DNA from 2 places in the Allokutzneria oryzae genome. Region 2 is predicted to be linked to the other one. Evidence: riboswitches for the same ligand, from Rfam matches in the RefSeq annotation. Region 2 holds a riboswitch; the other holds the start of a gene.
What was found. A riboswitch is a leader RNA that binds a small molecule or an ion and turns the genes downstream of it on or off. The one in region 2 is predicted to bind cyclic di-AMP.

Region 1: another riboswitch for cyclic di-AMP. It lies ahead of ACFFQA_RS33615 (transglycosylase family protein); the one in region 2 lies ahead of ACFFQA_RS00735 (NlpC/P60 family protein).

What each region holds. Positions count from the first base shown of each region.
Region 1 is NZ_JBHLZU010000030.1:29,601-45,182, reverse strand. It holds gene ACFFQA_RS33630 (NAD-dependent malic enzyme) at 1-1,227, shown strand, start outside; gene moaC (cyclic pyranopterin monophosphate synthase MoaC) at 1,234-1,716, shown strand; gene ACFFQA_RS33620 (molybdenum cofactor biosynthesis protein MoaE) at 1,713-2,630, shown strand; gene ACFFQA_RS33615 (transglycosylase family protein) at 2,704-3,363, opposite strand; cyclic di-AMP (ydaO/yuaA leader) riboswitch at 3,365-3,518, opposite strand; gene ACFFQA_RS33610 (phosphatidylinositol-specific phospholipase C/glycerophosphodiester phosphodiesterase family protein) at 3,811-4,662, opposite strand; gene ACFFQA_RS33605 (AfsR/SARP family transcriptional regulator) at 5,110-8,346, shown strand; gene ACFFQA_RS33600 (AfsR/SARP family transcriptional regulator) at 8,343-11,429, shown strand; gene ACFFQA_RS33595 (AfsR/SARP family transcriptional regulator) at 11,426-14,629, shown strand; gene ACFFQA_RS33590 (AfsR/SARP family transcriptional regulator) at 14,645-15,582, shown strand, end outside.
Region 2 is NZ_JBHLZU010000002.1:71,878-87,459, reverse strand. It holds gene ACFFQA_RS00770 (polyketide cyclase / dehydrase and lipid transport) at 1-15, opposite strand, end outside; gene ACFFQA_RS00765 (AMP-dependent synthetase/ligase) at 124-1,935, shown strand; gene ACFFQA_RS00760 (cytochrome P450) at 1,992-3,257, opposite strand; gene ACFFQA_RS00755 (AfsR/SARP family transcriptional regulator) at 3,835-5,115, shown strand; gene ACFFQA_RS00750 (AfsR/SARP family transcriptional regulator) at 5,112-5,918, shown strand; gene ACFFQA_RS00745 (NB-ARC domain-containing protein) at 5,806-6,861, shown strand; gene ACFFQA_RS00740 (basic secretory protein-like protein) at 6,862-8,226, opposite strand; gene ACFFQA_RS00735 (NlpC/P60 family protein) at 8,311-9,300, opposite strand; cyclic di-AMP (ydaO/yuaA leader) riboswitch at 9,374-9,513, opposite strand; gene ACFFQA_RS00730 (hypothetical protein) at 9,672-9,935, opposite strand; gene ACFFQA_RS00725 (NYN domain-containing protein) at 10,016-11,377, opposite strand; gene ACFFQA_RS00720 (DEDD exonuclease domain-containing protein) at 11,529-13,268, shown strand; gene ACFFQA_RS00715 (TFIIB-type zinc ribbon-containing protein) at 13,767-14,255, opposite strand; gene ACFFQA_RS00710 (Lrp/AsnC family transcriptional regulator) at 14,257-14,538, opposite strand; gene trpD (anthranilate phosphoribosyltransferase) at 14,566-15,582, opposite strand, start outside.

The DNA of each region.
Region 1 (15,582 bases), on a different contig from region 2:
AACACGCTCTCCGGCGACCACGCCACCGTGATCACCGACGCGTTGTCGCTGCTGCCGGGCGTGACGGTCCGCAAGATCTCCGACCGCACCTTCCTGATGCACCTCGGCGGCAAGCTGGAGATCGCCTCCAAGGTCGCCCTCCGCAACCGCGACGACCTCTCCAGGGCCTACACGCCCGGCGTCGCCAGGGTCTGCCAGGCGATCGCGGCCAACCCCGAGGACGCGCGCAGGCTGACGATCAAGCGCAACACCGTCGCCGTGGTCACCGACGGCTCCGCGGTGCTCGGCCTCGGCAACCTCGGCCCGGCCGCCGCGCTGCCCGTGATGGAGGGCAAGGCGGTGCTGTTCAAGAAGTTCGCCGGTGTCGACGCCTGGCCGATCTGCCTGGACACCCAGGACACCGAGGAGATCATCCGCACGGTCGAGCTGATCGCCCCGGTCTACGGCGGTATCAACCTGGAGGACATCGCCGCCCCGCGCTGCTTCGAGATCGAGGCCAGGCTGCGGGAGAAGCTGGACATCCCGGTCTTCCACGACGACCAGCACGGCACCGCGATCGTGGTGCTCGCCGCTCTGCGCAACGCCCTGCGCGTTGTCGGCAAGAACATCGAGGACTGCCGCATCGCGGTCTGCGGCGTCGGCGCGGCGGGCTCGGCCATCATCCGCCTGCTGCTGAAGCAGAAGCCCGGTGACATCGTCGCGGTGGACATCGACGGCATCGTGCACACCGAGCGCGACGGCCTCGTCGACGAGAACCTGCGCTGGATCGCCGAGAACACCAACTCCACCAAGATGAGCGGCACCCTGCACGAGGCGCTGGTCGGCGCGGACGTCTTCATCGGCGTCTCGGCGCCCAACCTCTTCGGTGCCGACCAGGTCGCCACGATGGCCGAGAACCCGATCGTCTTCGCGCTGGCCAACCCGGACCCGGAGGTCGACCCGCTGGAGGCGCAGAAGCACGCGGCCGTCGTCGCCACCGGTCGCAGCGACTACCCGAACCAGATCAACAACGTGCTGGCCTTCCCGGGTGTCTTCCGCGGCCTGCTCGACGCGCACGCGCACACGATCACCGACGACATGCTGGTCGCGGCCGCCAACGCCATCGCGGACGTGGTCGACGGCGACCGTCTCAACGCCTCGTTCATCGTGCCGAGCGTCTTCGACGCGGCGGTCGCGCCCGCCGTCGCCGAGGCCGTCCGCGCGGCCGCTGTGCAGGCGAAGGGCTAGAACGGCGTGGCGGAGGAGCTGACCCACGTCGACGAGGCCGGAGCGGCCAGGATGGTCGATGTGTCCGACAAGCGGCCGGGCGCCCGGCTCGCCGTCGCCACCGGTGTGCTGCGCACCACCGAAGAGGTCGTATCGCTGCTGCGCAGGGACGGACTGCCGAAGGGCGACGCCCTGGCCACCGCCAGGATCGCGGGGATCATGGGTGCCAAGCGCACGCCTGACCTCGTCCCGCTGTGCCACCCGATCGCGCTCGCCGGTGTGGTCGTGGACCTGGCGGCGGAGGGCTCCGACGTCCGGATCACCGCGACCGTCCGCACCACGGACCGCACCGGTGTGGAGATGGAGGCTCTGACCGCGGTCACGGTCGCCGGGCTCACGCTGCACGACATGGTCAAGGCCGTGGACCCCGCCGCGACACTGGACGCCGTGCGCGTCGAGCGCAAGGAAGGCGGCAAGACCGGCCTGTGGACCCGTCCGGAGGACCGGTGAGCGCGCGCACGGCCCGCGTGGTCGTGGCCTCGAACCGCGCGGCAGCCGGCGTCTACACCGACCGCACCGGTCCGGTGATCGAGTCCTGGCTGAGCGCGAAGGGCTACGAGGTGCCCGCGCCCGTGGTCGTCCCTGATGGGGACCCGGTCGCCACGGAGCTGCGCGCCGCGATCGCGGACGGCGTGGACGTGGTGGTCACGACGGGCGGGACCGGCATCTCACCGACCGACGGCACGCCGGAAGCGACCCGCTCGGTGCTGGACTACGAGATTCCGGGCCTCGCCGACGCGATCCGCGCCCAAGGCCTGCCGAAGGTCCCGACCGCGGTGCTCTCGCGCGGAGTCGCCGGAGTCGCGGGCCGGACCCTCGTGGTGAACCTGCCCGGCTCGACCGGCGGAGTGCGGGACGGGCTCACCGTGCTCGACGGGGTGCTCGACCACGCGGTCGACCAGCTGAGCGGAGGTGACCACGTGACACGAGCCGACTCTCCGGCCCAGGTGCTGCGGGCAGTGGTGACCGAGTCCCCGCTCGACGTCGCCGAGCACGCCGACCTGGTGTCGAGCCGCACCGCGGGCGCCGTTGTCACGTTCTCCGGCGTGGTCCGCGACCACGACGGCGGCCGCGAGGTGCGCGAGCTGGAGTACTCCGGCCATCCGAGCGCGGAGAAGGTGATCGCCGAGGTCGCCGCCGACGTGGCCGCCCGGCACCCGAAGGTCTTCGCGCTCGCGGTCAGCCACCGCATCGGTGACCTCGGGATCGGTGACTCCGCCCTGGCGTGCGCGGTCTCCGCGTCGCACCGCCGCGAGGCCTTCGTCGCGTGCGCTGATCTTGTCGATGAGGTCAAGCTACGGCTCCCCATCTGGAAGCGCCAGCTCTTCGCGGACGGGACCGAAGAGTGGGTCAACTGCCCGTAGCTCGCCGGAGACGAGCGAAAGGCCCCGGCCATTGCTGGCCAGGGCCTTTCACCAGGACGTGCTCAGCACATCGTCACTTCAGGTCGAGCTGCTGACCGACGATGATCAGGTTGGCGTCCTTGACGACGTCCTTGTTGCGCTCGAACAGCGCCTTCCAGCCGCCCTCGACGTTGTTCGCCGCGGCGATCTTGGACAGCGTGTCACCGGCAACAACGGTGTAGTCGGCACCGTTCTTCTCGATCTTGACCGGAGCGGTGGCGGCCGGCGCGGGGGTCGCGGCCTTCTTCACCGGAGCGGCCTTCTTGGTGACCTGCTTCTTGGACACGGGCTTGGCCTTGGTGCTGCCACCGCCGCCACCGCCGTTCGCCCAGCCGGTCTTCTTGGTGCAGCCAGGCCACTGGTTCGCGCCCCTGGCGTTGTAGAGCCGCTGGGCAATCTCGGTCTGCTGGGCAGCCGTTGCCTGGTGGGCGTTCTGACCGTAGGCGCCGCCACCGTAGGCCAGCCAGGTCGACTGCTTGAACTGGTACAGACCGGAGTAGCCGTTGCCCGTGTTGATGCTTGCGTTGCCGCCGCTCTCGCACTTGGCGAGGGCATCCCAGTTGGGGGTGGCGGCCGAGGCGGTGCCTGCGGTCACAACGAATGGCGCTGCGGCCACGGCGCCGGCGACTGCCAGGCGGGCCACGTTGCGACCGGTGGTGGACTGCTTGCGGTGCTTGCCTCGGTAAGAAGTCATTTCTCTCTCTCCTACCGCGCCTGCGAGGTGAGCTGTCGGGTTCGGGCTCTGTCGGGGAGGGCCCGGCCGGTCGGGACCGGCTTCACCCCTAGGGCGCTCGGGACGCCCGGGAAGTGGTTCCCCCGCTCCTGTCCAGAAGTTGTCTTTCCGCTCGGGGTCGTTGACCGGAGACCTGCTGGACAGGATTTGGCGCGTCAGCTCTCCGGCACTGCGTCGGTTGGGTTTCGGGGCCAACCGAGAAGCGACCGTACGTAACCGCGGCGGGGAACCCAAACGTCTCAGAGTGTGGCCGTCGTCACAGTAACGCGAAGGGGGTGTTTTACGATCGAGGAGGTTTAGGCAGCTGGAGGCACCGTTACCGGGTCGTTTCCAACCCAGGATCAATTACCGTATGTGAGGTCTGGGTCACGTGGGTGACGCCACCAAGTGGCGTAGAAGTACAACCCTTCAGCCCCTTGTGAGGAACGCTCGCAGTCCGGACAGATCGTCGGTGTTGAGGTGATCCACCCCAGAGGTGACGAGTTCTCGCCAAATCGCTTCGCGTTCGGGTCCCGGCGAGTCGGGCGTCGCCCAGAACCGAACCCGCTGGCCGGCCCGGTGCGCGGTGGCCACGATCTCGCGAAGCTTCGCCCTCTCAGCAGCAGGCATCGGACCGACGCCGTTCCACGTGAACAGCTTCGTCCAGTTGTCCGAGACCAGGGCGGCGAGCTTGGCGTCCGAACCGGGCCCGAGGTCCGCCGCGTCGGTCATCCGGCCGTCGTAGAACGCCAGGCGGTGCCGCTGACCGCTCATCAGCTGACGTGGCCGGTCGCCGGAAACAACCACGTCAACGGCACCGCGAACGACCTTGCCGGACACGTACTGGCTGAACATCCAGGAGTACCTCGGCGAGCGAAGCACCCGGTCCAGCTCTGCGTAGGTGGCGGCGCCGGTGTTCTTCAGGTCGATGAGCAGCTGGAACAGTCCGGGGCGGCCGGGGTGCACACGGCCGTGGTTGGCGATGACCTGCTGGCGCAGCGGCTCCAGGTACAGGGACTGAAGAGTGCGGTCCGGCCGCAGGTCGTCCGGGTCGTGCCCGACGAGCAGGGCGCCGTCCACCAGGTAGATGTCGGCCTCGACGCTGGTGAAGCCGTTGGCGAGGGCGTCGAGCAACGGACGCGTGTGCTCGTAGTCGTTGTGTGCGTGTGCCTGCGGAAGCGGCTTCACGCGGGAAGGCGCCGCGATGCCCGGCGCGGTGGCGCTCGCGAGCACTCCGAAGATCGTCAGCAGTAGTACCGCGATGCGACGGAATGCCTGCACGGCCACCTCCTCGAACGGCGTCGACGGCTCGGACGCTAAGCGCTCGGGATGGACCTGCGGTGAACGCCGAAAGGCCGGTCGTCGAGCGCGGGACGACCGCTTGAGGGACGTTCGTCACTGTGGGCGGGTTGCTCACGTGGCGCACAACACGTTAGTGGCAGTTGGTGACGGCCCGATAACGGGGGGTCGCCAACCGTCCGTCAGGCACCGCTGAACGGACCCCGGACGGCCATCTCGTTCCGGTCAATGCCCCAGAGAACGCGTACTCCGTGTCGCCGCGCCTCACCAGCAGCGATGCTGTGAAGGCCGCCATGTAATAGAGGTAGGCGCTGACGAGTCGAGTCGGCACCGTCACAGGTCTGGGGAGACCTGACACGACCGGTGTGTAGCCGGGAGAACGGGGGATGTTTCGTGGGTAGGAGCGCGCGCGAGCGGGGGGCTGCCACGTTGGCAGTCGAGTTCAAGGTCCTCGGATCTCTGGAGGTCTGGGTTGACGGTCACATTGTTCCGATCAACGCGCCCAAGCAGAGAGTTGTCCTTGCCGCCTTGCTGCTTCATGCCGGGCGACCGGTTCGGACGAGTCAACTGGTCGAGTACCTATGGGGAGACAACGCGCCGAAGGACTCACACAACGCCGTCCAGACCCATGTGACCCGCCTTCGGCGAGCGCTCAGTGTTGCGGAGCTGATCCGAACCGTCGAGGGTGGCTACTTCGTAGATGTGGACCCGGACCGCGTGGACTTGCTTCGCTTCCGCAGCCTTGTCGCCCGTGCTTCTGGCGAATCAGGCGAGCTGAAAGCGGAGACGTTGCGTGAGGCAGTTGGACTGTGGCGCGGCCGTCCTCTTCTGGATGTGCCGTCCGATGAGCTGAGGGACGCCGAGTGCCCGGCTCTGGAAGCCGAGCTTCTACAGGCGCTTGAGTGGCGTATCGATGTCGATCTGAGCCAGGGGAGGCATGGCTCGGTCATTGGAGAGTTGCGTGCGCTGACGGCGGAGTACCCGTTTCGTGAGCGGTTCTGGGGACAGCTGATGCTGGCGTTGTACCGCTCGGGGCAGCAGGCCGAGGCGTTGGCGGCGTTCCGTGATGTCGTGCAGCGGACGGGGCTGGACCTGTCGTCCGAGGTTGGAGCCGAGCTTCGCGAGCTCCACCAGAAGATGCTCACGGGCGAGGTTGAGCAGGCCGCGGAGCCTGACGTCGAGGCTCGGGTTGTTCCGCAACAGCTACCTGCCGATCTCGGTGACTTCGTGGGAAGGGCGGAGATGATCGAGCATGTGGTGAGCCTGCTCGATCCTGAAGCCGAGGGTGCTCGACTTGTTGTCGTGTCGGGGCCGCCGGGGGTCGGTAAGTCGGCGTTTGCTGTTCGTGTGGGGCACCGGGTCAAAGACCGCTTCCCGGATGGCCAGCTGCATGTGAACCTGCATGGGTATTCGAGGGGTGTTACCCCGACGGCCGAACAGGTGCTGGCCCGATTTCTCCGAGCGCTCGGGACGAGGCCACAGGAGGTTCCCACCGAGCTGGAGGAGCAAGCGAAGAAACTCCGGGCGACGATGGCGACCAGGCGTGTGCTGGTGGTCCTCGACAACGCGGCAGATGCGGAACAGGTGCGTCCTTTGCTTCGGGCGCTGCCCGGTTGCTCAGTGTTGATCACCAGTAGGAACGAGCTCCGCGCTCTGGCGGGCGAGGGTTCGGCGCATCCACTGTCGCTGCCTACGCTGAGTGTCAAGGATTCGGGGGAACTGCTTGGCGAGCTTGTCGGTGGCCGATGGGGTGAAGCTGATGTGGACGCCAGACGGGAGCTCGCCACGCTCTGTGGGAACCTTCCGCTTGCGTTGCGGATCGCCGGCGCCAACCTGGCTTTCCAGGCCATTGACGTCCGTGCCTATATCGACAGGATGAAATCTGGTGACCTTCTCGACTCGCTGACGATCGAGGGTGACGACCACGCTGCGGTACGGGCCGCATTTGAGCTGTCCTACGCGACACTCGACCCTGACGGCAAGAAATTGTTCGCCGCGCTGGCTCTGGTTCCTGGGGTTGATTTCACGAGCTGGGTCGCCGCTGCGCTGACTGATCGAGACCTCGGGTGGGCAGGTGTCATCCTGGACAAGCTCTCCGCCGCTAATCTCATTCGTGAACATCGGCCGGGCCGATACCAGTTTCACGATCTCATCCGTCTTTACTCGCACAAGAAGTATTCCCTAGCTGGGAAGTCATTCGGAGATTCGCGGGCTCGTCGCGCGCTCTTTGAGTCCTACCTCTCGGCAGTGAATAATGCTGCGAAAGTGTTGAATCCGGAGATGCGGTGTGCTCCTGCTGACCTCGAAGTCCCGGCCGGTCTTGAAGTCGCCTTTGAAGGTGCGACAGAAGCGCTTTCCTGGTTCGATGATGAGCGAGCCAATCTTATTGCCATGGTGCGCAGCTCGAGCGAGCTGGGGCCTTTGAGATATTCATGGGAGCTCGTTTTCTCCATGGCTAGTTATCTCCGCCATCGGAGATATGGATCCGACTGGCTCGAGTTGCTCGAATATGGGCGCGCCGCCGCCGATGAGGCGAATGATGGGCACGGTCGGGCTCTCATGTGCACCGGGTTGGGGGTGTTCAAGCAGGCGATTTACGAGTCTGAGCAAAGTGTGGAACTGCACGGGCGTGCGCTGGCAATGTATCGCCTATTGGGTGACCGGGTCGGAGAGGCGCAGAGCTACACGTGCCTCGGTGTTGCGCACGCTCTTCTGGGAAATCAGGTTGAGTCTGTCGACTACTTGCTCGAGGCTGAGCTGATTTTTCGCGAGCTCGGCGAGAGTCATGCACTGACCAATGTTCTGATGAACTTGGGGGCGGCATATGCGCATTCCGGTGATATCGACCTGGCCAGAGGTTGTCTTGAGCGTGCATTGGCGTTGGCCAAGGAGCTCGAGGTGCTTCACATCCAAGGGATCTCACTGAGCAACCTCGGGTTGATGGCGAGGGAAGGTGGTCGAGTTCGCGAAGCGCGGGCGCTGCTTGAACAGGCTCTCGATGTGTGGCACCGGCTTGCCGCGCGTCATGGTGAGGCGGCGGCACTGGATGAACTGGCGCTGACCCATCTCTTTGCCGGCGATGTCGACCAGGCGTCCATCCATGTGGGGAGGTCCCTGGAGATTGCCATCGAAACGGGAAACAAGCTCAAGGAGGCAGAGGCTTCGGGAACACTAGCCGAGATCTGTCGCCGACGAGGTGATCTCGAAGAGGCCCTGCTCTTGCAGCAGAAGAGTGTCCACGTGATGCGCCGGATCAAGTTCCTGCCCGGACTCGCCATGTCGCTCGTCGACTTGTCGAAGATGCTGCTAGCCCATGACAGGGTTTCGGAAGCGGAGGAGGCCGCCTCTGAGGCTTTGAGGATCTCTTTGGAAAACGACATCAGGCTGTGTGAGCCGATGGCTCGGACCGCTCTGGCCGAGTGCTACGCCCGTGCCGGAGAGCCCGCCGTGGCGGTGGAATACGGCGAGCGAGCACTTGAGCAGCACCGAAAGCTTCATCACCAGGTGTGGGAGGCGCGGACGTTGCGGGTTGTGGGGGAAGCTCTGCGTGCGGCCGGTGACGTGGTCGGGGCGCGGGAGCACTGGGAGCGGGCGGTGGAGATGTTCGCCGGGATGGGCATGCCGGAGGCCGACGGTGTGCGGGAGTTGCTGGAACGGGTGCGATGACCGTTGAGTTCAGGCTGCTCGGGTCGCTCGAGGTGGTCGTGGACGGGCGGGTCGTGCCGGTGCGGGCCGGGAAGCAGCGGGTCGTGCTCGCCGCATTGTTGTTGCAGCCGGGGCGGACCGTGAGCGCGATAGAACTCGTTGACGCGTTGTGGGGTGAGGACCCGCCGCTCACCGCGCGGAACGCGGTGCAGACCCATGTCGCTCGGCTGCGGCGGCTGCTCGGGGATGACGTGATCCGCACGGTCGGCAGCGGGTACGTGATCGGCGGCGGGCGGGTTGATCTGCTGCGGTTCCGGGAGCTTGTGCGGCGAGCGAAGTCGACTTCGCGGGGGACCCGGTCCCGTTTGCTGGGCGAGGCGTTGTCGTTGTGGCGTGGCCCTGTGCTCGCCGATGTTCCGTCGGCCTCGCTGCGGGCCAACGAGATCACCCGGGTGAACGCCGAGTTGCTCGACGCGGTGGAACAGCGGATCGACGCCGATCTTGAGCTTGGCAGGCACCGGGAGCTCGTCGGTGAACTGCGGGCGCTCACCGGAGACCATCCGTTCCGGGAACGCTTCTGGGGCCAGTTGATGCTGGCGCTCTACCGCTCCGAGCGGCAGGCGGAGGCGCTGCTGGTTTTCCGCAGTGTCTCCACCATCGTGAACGCCGAGCTCGGTGTTGCTCTTGGTGCCGAGCTTCGCGAGCTCCACCAGGCGATCCTGACCGGTGATGTCCCCCCGGTGAACGTCGTTGAGAGCAGCGGTGTCCTCGTGCCGCAGCAGTTGCCCGGCGATATCAACGACTTCGTCGGGCGGGAGGACCTGATCGACCGGATCACCGGGCTGCTCGACTCCGGGACCCAGATCGTCGTGGTGTCCGGGCCGCCTGGGGTGGGCAAGACCGCGCTCGCGGTCCGCGTCGCCCATCAGATGAAGCACCGGTTCCCGGACGGTCAGCTGCATGTGAACCTGCACGGGTATTCAGGCGGAGTAGCGCCCACGACGGAGCAGGTGTTGGCGCGGTTCCTTCGTGCTCTTGGGGTTCCGACTGACCGCGTGCCCACCGAGGTTGACGAGCAGGCCACGATGCTGCGGTCCGAGCTGGCCGATCGGCGTGTCTTGTTGTTGTTGGACAACGCCATCGACGGGGAGCAAGTGCGGCCGTTGTTGCCTGACTCCGGTGGGTGTGCCGTTGTCGTCACCAGCCGAGGTGTGTTGCACGAGCTTGCCGACTACGAAGGTGCTCGGACAATCACGCTCTCCGTACTGCCGGAGGCTGACTCGTTCGCTTTGCTTGGTGAGTTCGTCGGCGACGCGCTCCACAGCGAGCCCGATGCCGGTGCGGATCTGGTGCGGCTGTGCGACAACCTGCCATTGGCTCTGCGTATCGCGGGCGCGAACATCGCTCAACAGGGCTGCTCTGTCAGCACTTATGTGGCTGAGCTTCGTAGTGGTGACCTGCTGGACGCGTTGACCGTTGACGGTGACGAGCAAGCTGCTGTTCGCGCCGCCTTCGCTATGTCTTACAGCACGCTCTCGGTCGACGCGCAGCGGTTGTTCCGGCTGTTGGGGCTTGTACCTGGGCCGGACTTCACGCAGTGGGTGGCGGCGTCATTGGCCGACTGCACCATGGAAACTGCGTCCTCGTTGTTGGACGAGCTGGCGACCGCGAACTTGGTGCAGGAGCAGGAGAACGGTCGCTATCAGCTCCACGACCTGCTTCGTGCTTATGCGGGGCAGCGGGCGGTGGCGGAGGAGTCTGCCGAGGGCATCGACTCCGCGGTGGCGCGCTTGTTGGACTGGCATCTCTTCGCAGCGGGTTCGGCGCGGGGACTGCTGCCCCTGCGTGCCTATACCGCGAAGTTGCCGGAAAGCGTGCGGATCGGTGTTCCGTTCATCGACCGCGCCGGTGCTGATACGTGGATGGAGGATGAGCGCGCGAACCTGCGAGCCGCTGTGGCGTTGGCCGCACAACGCGGGCGGAACGAGCACCTGTGGCGGTTCGTCGATGTGTTGTGGGTCTATCTGCTTGCGAAGGGACACAACGTGGACTGCCGCGAGATCGCCGAACGTGGTCTGGCCGCGGCTGTCGCCGTGGACAACAGCGGGGCGATCGCCACCATGCACTCGCACCTCGCGCATCTGACCTGGATCAGCGGTGATCCACACGGTGCGCTCGTGGAGTACGACAAGGCTCTCGCTGCCGCTGACCAGGGCGCTTCTTCGCTGGAGTTGGGCAACATCCTCAACAACTGCGCGGGCGTGCATTGGGAGCTCGGCGCCACTGAGAAGGCCATCGAGTACCTGTGGCGTGCCGCACGGATCTACCAGGAGGTCGAAGCTCGGCACCAGGAGGCGAACGCTCGGGGCAACCTCGGCCTGGCCTATCAGGAACTCGGTCAGTTCCGAGAGGCCGCGCGGCACCAGGAGGACGCAACTGTCCTCGCGGAACGGCTCGGTGCGTGGGACAGCTATGCCAATGCGCTGGCGAACCTGTCGAGCGTGCGTTACGTGCTCGGTGATATCGAGGGCGCGGTGAATGGAATGCGGGAAGCCATCGCGCGGTGTGACGAGCTGGGGCTGCATCAGGCCGGGGCCATCGCGCGGGTCGGCTTCGCCGAGATCCTTGCCGGTGAAGGGGATGGAGCGGGAGCGCTGAGGGAGGCGCAGGCCGCTCGCGAACTGGTCAGTGATTCGGACAAGTGGGGGGATGTGGCCGTTTCCTGTGCTCTTGGCGTCGCTCATTTCGCGCTGGGGGAATGGACGGAGGCTCGTGCGAGTTATCGCGAAGCGATGAACGCGGCGCGACAGGCGGGTTTTGTCCGGCATGAGATCGATGCCGCGATCGGCCTTGCCAAGACGGGGTTGCGCATTCAGCCTGCCGGTCAGGCGGTCGACTACGCGAACTCCGCGCTTGAGCAGGCACGGGAGCACGGGAATCGGAGCAGGGAAGCGGAGGCGCTGCACGTGCTGGGGCTCCTTCTCCACGACGCCGGGGACGTCGCCGCCGCGCGTGGGCATTGGGAACGCGCCGAGAAGATGTTCACCGAGATGGGTGCGCGGGCGGCGGTCAAGGTTTGTGCGTTGCTGGAGAGCACGCGATGACGACCGAGTTCCGCGTGCTGGGGCCGCTTGAGGTCGTCGTGGACGGCGAGGTCCGTCCGGTCCACGCCGCCAAGCTGCGCACTCTGCTCGCGGCGTTGTTGTTGAACACGCCGATGCCGGTTTCCGCGACCGAGCTGATCGACATCATGTGGGGCGAGCAGCCACCCGCCACCGCGCGCAACGCCTTGCAGATCCACATCGGACGGTTGCGGCGGCTGCTCGGTGACGGTGTGATCGACACCGTTTCCGGCGGGTACGTGATTCATCCCAGCAGCATGGACCTCGACCGCTTCCGGCAACTGGTCGAAAGCGCCCGTGTCGCGACCGAGCCCGAGGAGGAGGCTCGGCTCCTGCGCGAGGCGCTGGCGCTGTGGCGCGGCCAGGTGCTCGCTGACGCTTCGTCCAACTCCTTGCACGACAACGAGATCGCGTCCATCAATGACGAGCTGCTCATGGCGCTTGAACGCAGGGTGGACGCCGACCTCCGTTTGGGGCGGCACCGTGAGGTGATCGCCGAGCTCCGCGCGTTGACGGCGGAGAACCCTTTGCGGGAAAGGTTCTGGGGCCAGTTGATGGTCGCGCTCTACCGGTGTGAGCGGCAGGCGGAGGCGCTGGAGGCGTTCCGTTCCGCTTCCGCGACGCTGCGGGCTGAGCTGGGGATCTCGCCGGGAAGTGAGCTTCGTGAGCTGCACCAGGGAATTCTGACCGGCAGTGCTGTCTTGGCCGCTCCGGTCACACCGGCAGCGGCGGTGGCCAAGGTCGTGCCGCAACAGCTTCCCGGTGACATCTCGGACTTCGTCGGCCGTCAGGAGCTGGTCGCGCGTCTGGTGGAGCAGCGCCCGAAGCTCGCTGTCGTGTCCGGTCCACCAGGAGTCGGCAAGACGGCACTGGCCGTGCGGGTCGCTCATCGGCTCAAGGCGCATTTCCCGGACGGCCAGCTCTTCGCCAACATGCACGGCTACTCGGCGGGAACAGCGCCGTCGATCGGACAGGTTCTGGCGCGCTTCCTCCGCGCCCTCGGTGTCGCGCCGGAGCAGGTGCCGCTGGAGGTCGACGAGCAGGCAGCGATGCTACGAGCCCAGCTCGCTGAGCGGAAAGTGTTGCTGCTGCTGGACAACGTGGCCAACGCCGACCAGGTTCTGACGTTCCTGCCGGAGGGTGGCTCGTCTTCGGTCCTGGTCACCAGCCGCGACACGTTGCGGGAACTCGCCCCCGTTGGCTCCCTGTTCGAGTCTCTCGGCGTGCTCGCCGTTGATGAGGCGCAGGAGCTGCTCGGTGATCTCCTTGGCGCGCAGAGGTTGGATCGTGACCGTGCGGCGGGCGCGGAGCTGGCGAGCCTGTGCGGCAACCTTCCGCTCGCGTTGCGGATCGCCGGTGCGAACCTGGCCAGCCAAGGTCGCACTGCGCTCGGTCAGTACGTACGGCAGCTCCGTGACGGTGACCGGCTTGCCGCGCTCGCGGTGGACGAGGACGAACAGGCCGCTGTCCGCGCGACGTTCGCGTTGTCCTACACCTCGCTCGACACGGAGCTTCGCAGGCTGTTCCGCCTGCTGGGGCTGCAAACTGGGCCGGACTTCACCGCTCACGCCGCGGCGGCGTTGGCCGACATGCCGGTCGATCGCGCCGCGGAGCTGCTCGGCCGCCTTGCCTCGGTGAGCCTTGTGCAGGAGTACGTGTCCGGCAGGTACCAGTTCCACGACCTGGTGCGGCTCTTCGCGCAAGAACAGTCCACAGTGGAGGATGCGTCGGCGGAGCGCGTCGCCGCGCGCGGACGCCTGTTCGACTACTACTCCACGAACGCCTACAGAGCCGGGGAGGTGATCTCTCCGGAGCTGTACTACCTGCCGGAGCGCGACGTGTCGCCGGGCACCGTGTCGCTGGAGTTCTCCGAGCTGATCGACGCACACGCGTGGATGGAGGCCGAGCGGCCCAACATCATCGCCTCGATCGTCTTCGCGGCCGACAACGGTCCTCTGCCTGTTGCCTGGTACCTCGCCAGCTCGTTGACCACCTACTTCCGGCACAGCCGTGATGACGCGGACTGGCGGTTGGTGTCCGAGTTCGGGTTGCGCGCCGCGATCGAGGCCGGCGACGTCCGCGGCCAGGCTGCCCAGATGCGCAGCCGGTCGATGCTGCACTGGTGCATGGGGGAGATCGAGAAGTCGTTGGAGTTCTCCGGCCGGGCGCTCTCGCTCTACCAGGAGGTCGGTGACCGGCGCGGCCAGGCACAGGTGCTCAGCAACATGGGTGTCTCGCACGCGATGGCTGGCAACCAGGAGGCTGCCGTGTCGAAGCTGACGCAGGCCATGGCCATCGAGGGCGAGCGCGGCGCGTCGCGCGGGCTGGCGAACTGCATGCTCAACCTCGGCACGGTCTACGCCTACATCGGACAGGTGGATCTCGCTGTGGAGACCTTCACCAAGTCGCGGAAGCTGGCAGGCGAGCTGCGGGCACGGCACGTCGAGGGCGTCGCCGGGCACAACCTCGCCATCCTCGACCGGGAGGCGGGCCGGTTCGTCAAGGCGCTAGAAGGTTTCGAGCGCACCCTCGCGGTCTGGAGGAGGATCTCCTCCAGCCATGACGAGGCGGCCGTTCTCGACGAGATCGCGGTCACGGAGATGCTGCTCGGGCGCTTCGCCAACGCACTCACGAACGCGAACGCCGCTCTGCGGGTGGCCGCGGCGACGGGGAACCGGGTCAAGGAGGTCGAAGCGCTCAACACGATCGCGTCCGCGCACGTGATGCTCGGCCAACCGGAACGGGCCCTGCCGGTGCAGCTGGAGGCGGTGCGCATCGTCGGGGAGATCGGCTACGAGCACGGCAATGTGGACGCGCTGATCGGCCTCGCCGCAGTGCGGCGCGCGCTCGGCGACGGCGTGGCCGCGGTGGAGGCCAGCGAGAAGGCACTCGCCAGTGCGGTGGAAAACGGTCTCCGGCTGTGCGAGCCGCGGGCGTTGACCTCGCTCGCGCAGAGCCACCTGTACGTCGGCGCTGCGGAAAAAGCCATCGAGTGCGCCGATCGCGCGCTTCCGCTCCATCGCGATACCCGCCAACGTGTGTGGGAGGCGTGGACCGTACAGGTACTCGGGTCGGCGTGTCGCGCACTTGGAAACAAAGTTGATGCCACGCGACACCTGCGTGTGGCGCATGAGATGTTCGTGGACATGGGAATGCCGGAGGCCGACGAGTCGCCTGAGTAGTGGTTGAGGACCGTGATGCCGCCTGATGTGAGGTTCCGGGTGCTGGGGCCGCTGGAGCTCGCGGTCGACGGCGTCCCGGTTCCCGTCCAGGCGGCCAAGCAGCGCGTCGTTCTCGCGATGCTGCTGCTGCGCTCGGGCAGGGCTGTCCCGGTCGGCGACCTGATCGAGGCCTTGTGGGGCGACGATCCGCCCGCGGAGGCCCGCAACGCGCTCCAGGTGCACGTCATGCGCCTGCGCCGGGTCATCGGCGGGGACCTGCTGCGCACGGTGCGCGGCGGGTACACGATGCTTCTCGCGCCCGAGCAGCTCGACCTGCTTCGCCTGCGCGACTTGGTGGAACGCGCCGCGCGTTGCCGTGAAGACGGTTCGGAAGAGGCCGAGCACGCCCTGCTTGAGGAGGCGCTGCGGTTGTGGCGTGGGCCGATTCTCGCCGAGGTGGACTCGGAGCCCCTGCGCCGCAACGAGATCACTTCGCTGCTGGAGATGCTGCTCGGTGCGCTCGAACGACGTGTCGAGCTCGACCTCGCGGCCGGCCGACACCAGGAGCTGATCGGCGAGCTGACCACGTTGACCGCGGATCATCCGCTGCGCGAGCGGTTCTGGGCGCAGCTGATGCTCGCCCTGTACCGGTCGGGGCAGCAGGCTGAAGCGCTTTCCGCCTACCGCAGGATCACCGCGTTGCTGCGCGCCGAGCTCGGTGTCGGCCCAGGAACGAGCCTGCGCGAGCTGCACCAGGCGATCCTGTCCGGCAGCCACGACCTCGCGGAGACACCGACCCGTGCGGCGCCCAGGGTGGTTCCAGCGCAACTTCCTCCGGACCTGGCGGACTTCGTCGGCCGCGCCGACCGGGTCGAGTTCGTCGAGCACTCACTGCTGCCCGCCGAGGGACAGCGATCGGTTCCGGTAACCGTGATCTCCGGTTCTCCCGGTGTCGGCAAGACCGCGCTCGCGGT
Region 2 (15,582 bases):
GTCAACCGATGGCATAGCGGCAGCGTGCCATGGAGGAGAACATCTGGGTTACGGCCTATTGTCTCCGCGTTACCGCGCGCTACGTTAACTCGTCAGTAACACCCGTCGCTCGGAGGTCATGACGTGCGTGAGTTCAGCGTCCCCGCCACCGCCACCGTGGCTGAGGAAGAAAACCTCACCGACATGGTGTGGGCGAATGCCGAGCGGTTCGGCACGGCGGTGAGCTTCCGCCGCCGCATCGACGGGACGTGGGTCGACGTCACGGCCAAGGACTTCGCCGCCCAGGTGATCGCGGTGGCGAAGGGCCTGGTCGCGGCCGGGCTCAAGCCCGGTGACCGGGTCGGTCTGATGTCGAAGACCCGCTACGAGTGGACCCTGCTGGACTTCGCGATCTGGGCGGCGGGCTGCGCGAGCGTGCCGATCTACGAGACCTCCTCGGCGCACCAGGTGGAGTGGATCCTGTCCGACTCCGGGGCGAAGGCGGTGGTCCTGGAGACCGCGGCGCACCGCAGCACCGTCGACAGCGTGGTGGACCGGCTGCCCGAGGTCCGGCACGTCTGGCAGATCGACGGCCCCGGCAGCGAGGGCGCCGCGGGCGCGGTGGACGAGCTGACCGCGCTGGGCGCCGACGTCACCGACGCGCAGGTGCACGACAGCCGCAAGGAGGTCAGAGCCGACGACCTGGCCACGCTGATCTACACCTCCGGCACCACCGGCCGCCCCAAGGGCTGTGAGCTGACCCACCGCAACCTGATCGCGGAGGTGCGCGCCGACATCGCCGCCTTCCCCCGGCTGATGCAGCCGGGCAACTCGCTGCTGGCGTTCCTGCCGCTGGCCCACGTCCTGGCGCGCGCGATCACCATCTGCGGGGTCTACGCGCGGCTGACCGTCGGGCACACCGCGGACGTGAAGAACCTCGTGCGCGACCTCGGCTCGTTCCGGCCGACCTTCGTCGTCGCGGTGCCCAGGGTCTTCGAGAAGGTCTACAACAGCGCGAAGCAGAAGGCGCACTCCGAGGGCAAGGGCAAGATCTTCGACGCCGCCGAGGCGACCGCGGTTGCCTACAGCCAGGCGCGGGACAACGGCGGCCCAGGAGTCGGGCTCAAGCTCAAGCACATGCTCTTCGACAAGCTGGTCTTCACCAAGCTGCGTGCCGCGCTCGGCGGTCGCTGCGTCGCGGCCGTCTCCGGCGGCGCCCCGCTCGGCGAGCGGCTGGCGCACTTCTTCCGAGGCGTGGGCATCCCGGTCTTCGAGGGCTACGGCCTGACCGAGACCTCGGCGGCGGCGTGCGTAAACACCGAGCAGGCGTTCAAGGTCGGCACCGTGGGCAGGCCGGTCCCCGGCACCTCGGTGCGCATCGCCGAGGACGGCGAGGTCATGGTCAAGGGCGAGATCGTCTTCCAGCGCTACTGGCGCAACGAGGCCGCCACCGCCGAGTCGGTGCGGGACGGCTGGTTCCACAGCGGTGACCTCGGCGAGCTGGACTCCGAGGGCTTCCTGAGCATCACCGGCCGCAAGAAGGAGATCATCGTCACCGCGGGCGGCAAGAACGTCTCGCCCGCGGTGCTGGAGGACCGGTTGCGGGTGCACCCGCTGATCAGCCAGTGCATGGTCGTCGGCGACAAGCAGCCGTTCATCGCGGCGCTGATCACCATCGACCCGGAGTTCTTCCCGGCGTGGAAGGAACAGCACGGCAAGCCCGCGGACGCGTCGGTGGAGAGCCTCGCCGAGGACGCGGACCTGGTCGCGGAGATCCAGGCCGCGGTGACCGAGGCCAACCAGGCGGTGTCCAACGCGGAGGCGATCAAGAAGTTCCGCATCCTGCCGGTCGACTTCACCGAGAGCGGCGGCGAGCTGACGCCGAGCCTGAAGCTGCGCCGCAACGTGGTGGCGGAGACCTTCTCCGGCGACATCAAGGCGATGTACACGAAGTAGGAGCTCCGCGACGACGGCGGCCGGGCATCCCGGCCGCCGTTGCCGTGTCCGCTGCCTCAGAGCCGGACGGGCAGGGACAACGGAGTCCGGAAAAGGTGGTCGGGGTCGTACTGGAGACCGTCCACGGGAATCCCCAGCCGCATGTCCGGGAAACGCTTGCGCAGCACGGTGAGCGCCGCACCGATCTCAAGCCGGGAAACCTCGCGCCCCATGCACAGGTGCGGTCCGGCGCCGAAGGTCAGCCCCTTCGGCTCTTTCCGCTCCTGCCGGTCGAGCCGAACCCGGTGCGGTTCGAGGAAATGCTCGGGATCACGGTTGGCGGCGCCCATCATCAGCAGGATCTGGCCACCGGCGGGAATGGTGGAGCCGCCCGCGTCGACGACGTGCCGCGCCTTCCGCTTCCACCCGATGAGGCCGGTCTCCAGACGCATGAGCTCGTTGGTCAGCACCGGCGCGACAGCCTCGTCCAGCAAGGCGTCCCAGTGTTCCCGCCCGCTGTCGGAGAGCAGGTGGTGCAGTGCGTTGAGCAGGGTCCCGTAGGTCGTCGAGTAACCGGCCGCCATGATGTTCATCAGCGTCGCCGCGGCCCGTTTCACCGGAAGCCCCTGGCGCAGCAGATGACTCGCGAGATCGTCCGCCGGCGCTTTCGCACGCTCGTTGACCAGCCGACGGCACGCTCGCGACAGGTCGCTGAGGCCGCGCACGCCCTGCACCTGTCCGGGGCGGTCGAGCACACGGCCGAGCAACGAGGTCTGCGCGTCGCTCCACGAGCGCACCTGTAGCTCGTCGTCCTTGGCGAAGCCAACGATCTCGCTGATGATCCCCGCGGACAACGGTCGCGCGAAAACCGCGGCGAAGTCCACGACCCCGCCCGCGGCGCAAGACCGTTCGACGTCGTCGGCGACGGCGGCGACCCGGCGGCGGACCAGGTCACCGAAGGTCTCCTCGGTGGTGGCGGGGCTCAGGGAAAGGCCGCCGGGATGCGCGAAGACCGCGCGCCGGACCTCCTCGTGCGGAGCGCCGTCGGAGTTCGCCGTGGCTTTGGGGACACCCACGAGATGAACGAGGCTGGACCAGGTTCCCGGATTGGCCGCGAACCTGCTCATCGGGGTGAGCGGGTCAAGGGTGTTCCCGTTGGAGACGGCCGGATCGGCACCCTTGATGATTTTCTCGACGAGCTCGTAGCGCCACACCGGAAACACACCGGACGCGGTGTCGGGAAAAGAGCCGAGCCCGGAGGCGTGCAACCGGTCGTAAAAGGCGGCGAGCGGCCCGGGAGCGTGAGCTGCGGGGTCAGTGAACGGCAGTCGCCAGGAAGTCATGAGGTCCCCAGGGTCCGGTGGCGAAATCCGAGGGACCCTAACACCGGGAACAGCAACACCGCTCATTTCGGACGGACGCGAACAGCCTCGCGCTATGACGTCAGCGAAAGCACCGGAACACGGAACGCGGCCAGACGCACCCCCAGGGCGTCTGGCCGCGTCACGGCAAGAGAGAAAGCAAGCCGGAGAAGAAAGTTGTCGAGGGCGGCCCACGCCTGTACTTCCCCCCTGGCGCGGGCCACCCCCGTTTCCCTCACTCATCTCGGTATCCAGCACCGGCTCATGGCTGCCGGCACTCGTCCCCGGATTCGACACCGCCCGCACACGGGCCGTCGGTACGCGCGGTGTCCACGGGCCAACCAGGCTGGGGGACCTGGAGAGCCCGGTGAGGGAGTCCTCGGAGGGGTTCTTGGATGGCCCGCACCGTCTCCCCCCGGTCGGGTGCGGGCCATCCGGTTCCCCCTCGCACTGAATACTGGCAGGCGATCCTGTCGTATCGCTGACGCCGGACTGACACCGCCGACACTCTCCGTTGGCTAGCCTTCGAGACACTAAAAGACCAGGTCAGGAGATGTCGATGAGTTCCGGAGCCACTTTCCGGATCCTCGGCCCGCTGGAGATCGTCCGTGCGGGCTCACCGGTCGCGCTGCGCGCGGCCAAGCAGCGCACCCTGCTGGCGGCCCTGCTGATGCGGGTCAACGTGGTCGTCCCGGTCAGCACCCTGGTGGACTGGCTCTGGGAGGACGCCCCGCCTGCCGGGGCCAAGGGCGCGATCCAGGCGTACGTTATGCGGCTGCGGCAGGCGATCGGCGACCCGGACGCGACGCTGATCAGGACCCGGCCGGACGGCTACCTGCTGGAGACCGACCCCGAGGACATCGACCTGCACCACTTCCGCGCGCTGGTGGCGCGGTCCCAGACGACGCGCGACCTCGGCGAACGAGCCGAGATCCTGCGCAAGGCCGTCCAGCTGTGGCGCGGCCCGCTCCTGGTCGACGTGGGCGGCGCCGCCCTGCGCGACCGAGCGCCGGAGGTGCCGATCTACGTGGAGGAACGGTTGCAGGCGCTGGAACAGCGCTTCGACACCGAGCTCCAGCTCGGCTGGCACCGGGAGCTGGTCGAGGAGCTGCGCGCGGTGACGGCGGAGCACCCGTTGCGCGAACGATTCTGGGGCCAGCTGATGGTGGCGCTGTACCGCTCACACCGCCGACAGGATGCGATCGCGGCATACGCCGAGGTCACCAGGCTGCTCGCCGACGATCTGGGCATCGACACCGGCGCGGAGCTCCGCGCGGTGCACGAGGGCATCCGCACCGGCGCGCTGCCGATGAACCCACAGCCACCCCACCCACCGGTCATCGTGCCCGCCCAGTTGCCAGCAGACCCCGGTGATCTGCCCGGCCGGGCCGCGCTGGTGGACGAGATCACCGAGCTGCTGGTCAACCCGGACGACCGGCCGACGGTGCCGCTGGTGGTGCTGACCAGCGCTCCCGGCAACGACCGGACGGAGCTCTCGGCCAGGATCGGGCACCGGGCGAGCCCGGCGTTCCCCGGAGGCCAACTGCACGCCGAGCTCGACGGGGACACGGCCACCGTGCTCGTCGGTTTCCTCCTGGCGCTCGGTGTCCGCGAGGACCAGGTTCCTCCGGAAGCCGAGGAGCGCACGGCGCTCTACCGGTCGCTGCTGGCCAAACGCCGCGTGCTGGTGGTGCTGGAGGGAGCGGCGAGCCCCGACCAGGTGCGCACTCTGCTTCCGGGTGACTCGGGCTGCGCCGTGCTGGTGACCAGCGAGAACGACCTTCGCGGCCTGGCGGCGTTGCAGGGTGCCCGGCAGTTCAGGGTGGACGCCCCGACGTGAGCAGGGACCTGCGGTTCGGCGTCCTCGGCGGGCTCATGGTGTCTCGCCGAGGCAGCGAACAGCCCATCAGCGCGGCCAAGCACCGGGTGCTGCTGGCGTGCCTGCTCACCTCTCCCGGCGCTGGAGTGCCGGTGCGCCGGTTGGTCACCTGTCTCTGGGGAGAAGCGCCGCCGGACAACGCGCGAGCGGTGGTGCACACGTATGTGAGCAGGTTGCGGGCGCTGCTCGGCTCCCCGTCGGTGATCGAGACCCTGCCGGAGGGGTACCAGGTCCGGGTCCAGGAGCACCAGCTCGACCTGCTCCGGTTCCGCGCCCTGGTCCGGCGCGCCGCCGGGGAGGAGGACGTCGGGGCGAAGCTCGACCTGCTGGACAAGGCCCTGGCCGAGTGGCGCGGCCTTCCACTGTCCGATGTGGACTCGGTGGCGCTGCACCAGGCCGAGGTCGTGCGGCTGAACGCGGAGTGGAGGGCGGCGGCGGACCGCAGGGCCGAGCTCATGCTCCGCTGCGGACGGCACGTGGAAGTGTTGCCCCAGCTGCAGTACCTCACATCGGAGCAGCCGCTGGACGAGCGACTGCGGGGCCAGTTGATGCTGGCGCTCTACCAGTGCGGCAACCAGGCCGCGGCGCTGGAGACCTACCAGCAGCCTTGGTCAGGAACCAGGTCCGGGACTGAGGAGGCTGTACAAGGCGATCCTGCGTGGCGAACACGCCCTGCTCGTCCCGACCGCCCCGGAACGAACCACCTGGTGGCCGATCTGCCAGCTCCCCGCGGACATCGGCGAACTCGTCGGGCGCACGTCTGAGCTAAGAACGATCACCGCACACCTCGCGGCCAGGGACGCGGTCGTCCTGGTCTCCGGCCCGCCGGGAGTCGGCAAGACCGCCCTCGCGGTGCACGCGGCGCACCGCCTCGAAGAGACGTTCACCGATGGGCAGCTCTACGCGGATCTCCACGGCCACGCACAACAATTAGCGGTCCCGCCGACCCAGGTGCTCTCCGGGTTCCTGCGTGCGCTCGGGGTCGCGCCGGAGGACCTGCCCTCCGACGAGGCGGGGCTCTCCGCGCGGTACCGATCCCTGGTCGCGGGACGCCGCGTGCTGATAGTGCTGGACAACGCGGCGAACAGCGACCAGGTCCGCCCGCTGCTGCCGACTTCCGCGCGCTGCGCCGTCGTGGTGACCAGCCGCAACGAACTTCGCGGCTTGGCGGCGTCGCACAGCTCGCACCGCCTGCGGATGGACGTGCTCAGCCAGGACTCCGCGCTGACACTGATGACGTCACTGCTCGAACGGCCCGAACGAACCGAGGCGATGACCACGCTCGTCGAGCTGTGCGGTGGACTTCCCCTGGCGGTGCGCATCGCGGCAACGAACATCGCCTGCGGCAACGACACCGTTGAGTCCTATGTGGACAAACTGCGCACGGTGGACTGGCTGTCGGAGCTGGCGATCGACGGCGACGGCGAGGCGGCGCTGCGCACGGTGTTCGACCTGTCTTACAACGCGCTGACCCCCGAAGCCCAGCACGTGTTCACCGCCCTTGCGCGAGCCGAGGCCACCGACTTCTGCGCACAAGAAGCCGCCAACCTGACCGGAGTTCCCATCGCTTCGGTCATCTCCGCGTTGGACCGGCTCGCCGACGCGAACCTGATCCAGAACTCCGCGCCGGACAGCTTCCACTTCCCCACGCTGCTGCGGCGGTATGCGGCGGACAGGCTCGTCGCGGAGCACGGTGGGCGGGGTTGATCAGCCGAAGGTCTTGCGGAGGAACTGGCCCCAGCCCTTGACGATCTCGGCGCGGTCGGCGCCGAGGACGTCGCGCAGGACCCCGTCGACCACCGCGTCCGGGACCTTGCCCACGCCCGCGAGGCGGCGGTACAGCTCGACGACCTTGGCTTCGCCGTAGCGCTGCGACAGGTAGAGCATCGTCGTCCAGGCCGTCTGGTACGCCATGTCCAGGCGGCTGCCGCCCGCGCGGAAGTCGGCGTCCACTGGCAGGTCCGACGGTGGGCCTGCGACGCGGAGCTGCTTGGTCAGGTCGGGCGCGGCCTCGCGCGGTGAGATGCCGCTGTCGCGGTAGCCGACGTAGTCGGCGAAGCCCTCCAGCAGCCACATCGGCGCACCGTCCACGGTGTCCGACCGGGCCGCGATGTGAGTGATCTCGTGGCGGAGGACCACGCGCAGTGCGCTGGCGGACAGGCGGGAGGCCGTGCGGGGGTTGAAGACCACGCGGGCGCCTTCGACGATGTCGCTGTCGTGGTCCACCCGGTCGGCGACCGCGACCGCGGCGATGGCGTCGACGGCGAACTCCGTGCCGACCATCGCCTGGAGCTCCGCTGTGGTCTCCGGCAGCATCACCGCGACGCGTTGGGTCCACTGCTGGCCCCACACCTCGGAGACCGCGCGGATCGCCGCGTCGAGCTCGTCCGCGACGCGGTTCGCGAGTTGCTGGTTGCCGCCGTGGCTGAGGATCATCCCGAACTCGGTGTTCAGCACGCGGCAGTGGCCGAAGTCCCACGGTCCGCGCCAGGTCTTGCGGCCGCGGTCGGCGAGGGCGGTGTCGGAGGCGAGGTACCAGTCGTTGCCGCGCCTGGCGAAGAGGTAGCCCATCGGGCGGCTCGTCGCGGCGCGGTCGACGCCCTCGAAGGCGTAGCTGAGCTCGACGCGGGGCGCCCACAGCTCGTCCGGCGGGCGCGGGCCGAAGAGCGAGTCGAGCTCCGGCAGCGAGTCGGTGGAGTCGATCCGGTAGCGCCACTCGCGCAGCGGCACGCCGCCGAGGTTGGCGAACATCGCCTGCTGGGTGGCGAGGAACTTGGGGTCGCCGAGCGGGTCGAGGGTGTCCATGAACGCGTTGAGGTCGCGGTTCTGCACGGCCTCGGCGCGGCGGCGGAGCAGGCCGGTGACCGAGGAGATGCGGCTGCGGCCCAGCTCCACCGACGGTTCGACCGCCGTGTCCGGCGGGGCCGGGCGGCCCTTGGGGTCCAGTGACGGGGCCGGTTCCACGGACACGACGGGGTCGGCCGACGGCATGGAGACCACCGTCAGCCCTGCTAGGAGAACGGCGGCGACTGCCGCGACCAACCAGTTCCGGTACCGGCCGTGCCTGAACACACGGGAATGGTAGGGCCAGCAATGCTTCGAGGCCGGTAGCCCACTAGGGGGACCGGCCTCGAAGTGTGATCACTGAGCGGAAGATCAGCCCATCCGGCGAACGCCGGAGAGACCGCTCTGCACCTTGTCGAACTTCAGCGGCTGGCCGCTGGTCGAGGCGTGGAACTGCATGCCGTTGCCCGCGTAGATGGCGACGTGGTGCACCTTCTGCCCGAAGAAGAGCAGGTCACCCGGCCGCCACGCGTCCCGGTTGTTCATCGGGACGACGGCGCCGACCTTGGACTGCGCGGCGCTGGAACGGGGGAGCTTGACGCCCACCTTGCCGAAGGCCCAGGAGGTCAGGCCGGAGCAGTCGTAGGAGTCCGGGCCCTCGGCGCCCCACACGTAGGGCTTGCCCTTCTGGGTCACGGCGATCTTCAGGGCCGCCGCGCCGATCCCGCCGTCCGGCAGGTTCGACAGGTCGACGTCCAGCCCCTGGTCCGCGAGCTTCTTCTTCTCCGCGGAGCTGAGCCGGTCGAGCTGCTGCTTGGCCTTCTCCTGCTTCTGGGCCGCTTCCTTCTTGCGGTTCTCCAGATCAGTCTTGATCTTCGCGGAGGCCTCGGCCGCCTGGGCGGCCCTGGCCTTGGCCTCGTCGGCAAGGCGAGCGGCGGTCTTGGCCTGCTCGATGGTGGCGTTGAGCTTGTCCATCGAGTCCTTGCTCTCACTGGTGATCAGGTCGACCACGGAGAGCTTGTCGAGGAACTCGTTGGGGGACTTGCTCAACAGCAGGGCACTGATGTGGTTGATGCGGGTGCCCTGGAAGGAGGAGCTGGCCAGCTGGTCGACCTGGCCGCGGAGCTCGCCTTCCTGCTTTCTGGCGAGGTCACCTGCGGCGTTGGCCTTGACGAGCTCCTCGTTGGCCTTGTTGACCTCGGCCTCCTTGGCCTTGAGGTCGTCGTTGGCCTTGTGCAGCTCCTCGGTGAGCTTCTCGGCCTCGTCGCTGAGGGCCTTGAGCTGCTTGAGGGCCTCGGAGGCATTGGCGGGGGTGTCCGGGTCTGCGAGTGCCGGAGTCGCCGGAACCATACTCACGGCCACGGCAACAGCGCTGGCGGTCAGTGCCCCACGCATCGTGCGCTTCAGTCGGTTCGACGCCACGTCGACGCATTGCTCCTTCGTGCTTCGACCGCCTACCGGGTTAGCTGACGGGTTCGGGCCCGAAGCTGCCCTACCGGCGCTGGGCCGGACTCACCCCAACTCACTGGGTCCCCGGTTCGGCACCCCGACTGGCCGATTCGGCGGTGATGACGCGGAGCCGTCCGCTGTGGACGGCTGCTGGCCGCGAAATCTCGGCTAGGTTACGAAACGTGAGACCTGGCGTCCACAGGCCCCCAAGAGAAAGTCGTGAAAATGCGCACAAGGCATCGTTCGGCGTAACGAACGCTGCGCCTTGTGACCGGTTGCTCTGATCAGCCGACCCGCAGGCGCTCCCGTTCAGCGTCATCTCCCGACCGTTCGGCTTCGACGTGGATCCGCCCCTTGACCGGCACCAGCCGCAGCCTCGGCAGCGCGGCGGCCTCGGCCAGCGCGTCCACCGCGACGGACACCGCCACCTGCGGTTCCGTCAGTCCCGGCCGCGGCGGCACCTCCGGCGGAACACCGATCAGCACCGCGATGACGCAGTCGTGGCAGGCATCGCCCCGCAGCTCGCAGCCGTCGCAGTCGACGATCACGCCGTCCACCTCCGTTCGATCATATGTTCGAACGAAGAGCTTAGGGGGCGGCTCCGGCAAAGTCGAAAGAGACCTGCGTCTCACACCCGTCCGAGGCGCGCGATCAACACCGCCGAGGGAACGGGATGGGCCCCGCGGCGACGCACCGAGTCCGCGACCGCCCGGTCGGAGGTGGCCACGACCACCGGCCTTCCCTCGGGCTCCGCCGTGACCAACGCGCGGATCACGTCGTCGGCGAGCACCCCGGGATCGCTGAACAGGACGCGGACCCCCCTCGGCGGCGCCTGCGGCACCGCGACGACGCCCGCGCCGTCGAAGACGACCGTGACCTCGGCCCCGGTCCGCGCCGCGAGGGCGGCGAGCTGCTGGTTCAGCCGCTCGCGCTGGTCGGAGAGGGTCAGGTCGGGATAGCCCGTCTTGGTGACGTTGTAGCCGTCCACCACCAGGTGCACGCTGGGCAACGCCAGCAGCCGGTCCAGCGCGGCCGGGTCCTCGACGCGGCCCACCGTGCCCTGAGCAGTCGTCGCGCCGCGCACCATGTCGGCGGGGCGCGGCCCGCTGCCGCCGAGCGCGAGCTCACGGCGCAGCCCGGTCACGGCGCCCGAGAGGGTCTCGACCAGCAGCTCCAACCGGACCTCGTCGGCCTGGCGGGCCTCCCGGGCGGACTGGCGGGCGATCTCCGCGTCCTCCTTGGCCCTCGCCGCGCGGTTGCGCTCCAGCTCCGCGCGCTCGCGCTCGCGGTCCCTCGCGGCCCGCAGCGCCTTCGTCTCCTCGGCGAACTCGGCCCTGCTGCGTTCGAGCTCCTCGGCGGCGGCCGCCGCCTCGTCCCGGGCCTGCTTGAGCCGAACGCCCTGCTCGCGGAGTCGCTTGCGCAGCTTCTCCAGCTCCGCCTCGCGGTCGGTGTTCACCCGCTCCACCGCGCCCTTGGCCACGTCGAGCTCGGCTTGCAGCCGTTCGGTCTCCGCAACGAGCTTGTCGGCCTTCGTGATCGCCGTGTCGCGCTCGGCACGCAGGTGGGCGTCCTCGGTGCGCCGCGCGACCAGCTCGATGTAGAGCTGGGTCGTCTCGGCGCCGGTCAGCACCGCCGCCGCGCCCGACGCCACGGCGTCGGAGGGGGTGAGCTCCAGCACCGAGGGCCGGTGCTCGCGGCACCACTCGACGACCGCGGTGCGGAAGCCCTGGTGGTCGCGGAGCGCGGCCAGCAGCGGCCCCGCACCGAGGCGGGCGCGCTTGGCCGGGGCGAACTTGGCGACCGCGCGCAGCGTCTGCGGGACGTCGATCCTGGGCAGCGTGCCGAGCGCCTCCGCGGCGAGCTCGGCGAGGCGGGCGCGGATCGGGTCGGGAATCCCGCCCCAGTCCGAGATTTCGTCGGAGCCAGCCACATCGCCCATGCTCGACCCCGCGAGCGGGTCTTCGCCCGCGACGGCCGGCTGACCGTCCATCGTGGACCGCCGGTCGCCCGGATCAGGCTGTTCGCCACCGGATGGCTGTTCGTGGGCTGACACCGCCCCAGGCTACGGCCTGGCCCGCCGAGGACACAGCTGGCTTGGTCGCGGGCGAGCCTGTCAGACCCCTGGCCTAGCGTCATCACCGATGACGATCACGGCAGCCGGTGGCGCCGCGCGCGAGCCCGAGGACGCCCAGCTCTCCTTCGACGAGCTGGGCACCCCGTTGCGCGAGACCACTTTCGTCGTGGTGGACCTGGAGACCACGGGCGGCAGCGCGGCCGAGGACGCGGTCACCGAGATCGGCGCGGTGAAGGTCCGCGGCGGCGAGGTGATCGGCGAGTTCGGCACATTGGTCGACCCCGAACGTGGGATTCCGCCGAACATTGTCTCCCTGACCGGAATCACCCAGGCGATGGTCACCGGCGCGCCCACGATGGCGAGCGTGCTGCCCGCCTTCCTGGAGTTCGTCGGCCAGGCGGTGCTGGTCGCGCACAACGCCGCGTTCGACATCGGGTTCCTGCGCGCGGCGGCGGAACGACATGGCCACACCTGGCCACGCCGCACCACGTTGTGCACGGTCCGGCTGGCGCGGCGGGTGCTGACCAGGGAGGAGGCGCCGAGCTGCCGGTTGTCCGCGCTGGCCGACCTGTTCGGCGCGACGACCACGCCGACCCACCGGGCCCTCGACGACGCCCGCGCCACGGTGGACGTGCTGCACGGGCTGCTGGAACGGGTCGGCGGGCTCGGCGTGCACACGCTGGAGGAGCTGATCGGCTACCTGCCGGAGGTCACTCCGGCGCAGCGCCGCAAACGGGAGCTGGCAAGGGACCTGCCGCACGCGCCCGGTGTCTACCTGTTCCGCGGCCCGCGCGAGGAGGTGCTCTACGTCGGCACGGCGAGCGATCTCCGGCGCCGGGTGCGGCAGTACTTCACGGCGAGTGAAGGACGTCGCCGGGTGCGCGAGATGGTCGGCATCGCCGAGCGGGTGGACGTCGTGGTCTGCTCGCACTCGCTGGAGGCGGAGGTGCGCGAGCTGCGGCTGCTCGCGGCGCACCGCCCTCGGTACAACCGCCGGTCCACCAACCCGCACCGGCGCTGGTGGGTGGTGCTGACCGAGGAGGCCTTCCCACGCCTGTCGGTCGTGTCGAGCCCGAGAGCGGGCGCTTTCGGACCGTTCTCCTCCCACGGCGCGGCGACGGAAGCCGTGGAGGCGCTCCAAGACGCGCTCCCCGTTCGCCGCTGCACGCAACGGATTCCGGCTCGCGCACCGAAAGGCGCACCGTGCGCGCTGGCCGACCTGGGGCGCTGTCAGGCCCCGTGTGCGGGCAGGCAGACCGTCGAGGACTACGCACCCGCGGTGCACGAGGTGCGGCGGTTGTTCACCGGCGAGTCGGTGGACGCGCTGGCGGTGCTCGCCGAACAGTTGGAGCGGCTGGCCGTCGCGGAGCGCTTCGAGAAGGCGAGCGCGGAGCGGGACCGGCTGATCGCGTTGGTCCGCGCGCTGGACCGAGGTCAGCGGCTGGCGACGCTGGCCGCGCTCGCCGAACTGGTGGCGGCCCGACCGGACGGCGCGGGCGGCTGGGACTTCGCGGTGATCAGGCACGGCAGGCTGGCCTCGGCGGGCACGGCGCGGCGCGGAGTGCGGCCGATGCCGGTGGTGGACGCGCTGATCGCCTCGGCGGAGACGGTCCTGCCGGACGACGGCCCACTGCGCGGAGCCCCGGCCGACGAGGTCTCGGTCGTGCTGCGCTGGCTGGAGCGCCCGGGAACGCGCCTGGTGCACTGCGACGTGCCCTGGGCGGAACCAGCCCGCGCCGCAGCGTCCTGGCGCCCCTGGGTTGCCCGCGCCGAAGCCGGCCGCGAAGCCCACCGCCTCCCCGACTGACCCGGCTGGGTGGCTGGGCGGCTGAGCGTCACCGTTCCCTGCCCACGACCAGCACTGGACGGAACGTGGTGCGGTGAAAGGAAATCCGCCCACAGCGGCCCACAGCTTGCGCCCACCCGCCCGGTCACCGCACCCTTGAATCGGGGGGTCCCCCACGCGGGCGAAAGCCACCCTCGCCCGCCGACCACGCCGGCACCCCTCGTCGAGGACCCCTCCTGCGGCATGGCCACCCCTGCGGACGATCTCGCCCATCGGGACAGGCGCCGGGGTCTCCGCGGCTCCGAGAATCACGCCCACCAAGACCTGCGCAGCGGAACCTCCGCGCCCCGAGAATCGCGAGCCACCGGGGGCGTGCACGACTGGACCATGTCCTGCGGGACGGCCTCTGACCAGGGCACGGTCATCTCACCGCTTGGGTGACTCACAGGAGCCGCGCTCGCGCGGCCACGCGAACGTCCACAGTGGACTAACTGGCAGGACGACCCACCCGCACGAGGTCTACAGGGCGCGGAGGCGGGCCAGGGCTCGGCGGACCTCGTCGCGGTTCTTGGCGGACTTGACCCAGGCGGGGAGCTTGGCCGTCATGGTCATGCGGCGGTGCCAGGCGTTCGGGGCGTCCGGCCTCCGGGAACGTTCACGGAGGGACGCCGCAACACAGGACTCCAGGTAGTCCACGTGCGCGTGGTTGAAGGCCCACAGGACCTCACCGCGGCACGGGACCTGGAGGAACAGGCGCAGGCCGAGGTCGAACGGGTCGCACAGGTCGGGGCGGCCCTGGTTGCCCGGGTAGGCGACCACGTGCGAGGTGAGGTCCTCGGCGTGGCCGCAGGCCGGGCACACCAGGCGACGCCGCCACCGGCTGTCCGCCGTGGACGTACCCGGTGGCGGGACCAGCACCGCCCTGCCCCGGCAGCGCGGGCAGTGGACCAGGACCTCGTCGGTGAACTCCCACGCCGTGACCTGCCGGTCCCGGAAGCGGGAGGACACCTCAGTCGTCCAGGCCGATGGAGAACGCCGCCTCCGTGTCCCGCTTGGAGTAGGAGCGGAAGGCGATGTGGGTGTCGGTGTTGAGCACCCCGTCCACCTTGCCGATGCGGCCGGGCACCATGTCGGCGAGGTCCTCGTGCGTTGGCACCTTGACCAGGGCGATCAGGTCCACGTCACCCGCGCAGGAGTAGACCTCGGTGACGCCGTTGATGTCGGCGATCTCCTGGGCGATCTCCGGGATGGCGCCGGCCTCGGCCTGGATCAGGACGATGGCGTTGATCACGGGTGTGCTCCTCGGCAACTCGGTGGTCTAGCGGACGAGTTCAGCGCGCAGTTCGGTCGAGCGCCGCGCCCAGGACTCCAGCAGCCGCGCCGCCGCACCGGAGTCCACCGCCTCGGCGACCCGGTCCATCGCGGCCCGCAGGTCCGCGACGAGGTTGTCGGAGGTGCCGGAGTACGCGGCCACCGCGCCCGCGGCGTTGAGCAGCACGGCATCGCGCACCGCGCCGCGCTCGCCACTGAGCAGCTTGTGCACCGCGAGCGCGTTCACCGAGGCGTCGCCGCCGAGCAGGTCGGCGGGATCACACGTCGGCACGCCGAGCTCGGCCGGGTCCAGCGTCTCCCCGCGCACCTGGCCGTCGGTGACCACCCACACCGAGCTGGTCGTGGTCGTGGTCAGCTCGTCGAGCCCGTCGTCGCCGCGGACCACGAGCACGCTGTGCCCGCGCTCGGCGAAGACCTCCGCCATCAGCGGCGCGATCCTCGCGTCGGCGCAGCCGATCAGGCCCGCCGACGGCTGGGCCGGGTTGCTCAGCGGGCCGAGCAGGTTGAAGACCGTGGGGATGCGGATCTCGCTGCGCATCTGGCCGGTGTGGCGCATCGCCGGGTGGAACACCGGCGCGAAGCAGAAGCCGATGCCCAGCTCGGCGACGGTGCGCTCCACCCCGGCCGGGGGCAGGTCGATCGCGACGCCGAGCGCTTCGAGCACGTCGGCCGTTCCGCACTGCGAGGACGCCGCGCGGTTGCCGTGCTTGACCACCGGTACCCCGGCCGCCGCCGTGACGATCGAGGCCATCGTGGAGATGTTGACCGTGCCGGAGCGGTCGCCGCCGGTGCCGACGATGTCCACCGCCCGGACGTCCACCCGCACCCGCCGGGCGTGGTCGAGCATCGCCTCGGCCATGCCCGCCACCTCCTCGGCGGTCTCGCCCTTGGCGCGCAGTGCCACCGCGAGCGCGGTCACCTGGGCGACCGTCGCGTTGCCGGACATCACCTGGTCCATGGCCCAGCGGGTCTCCTGCGCTGAGCAGTGCTGCCCGCCGACGAG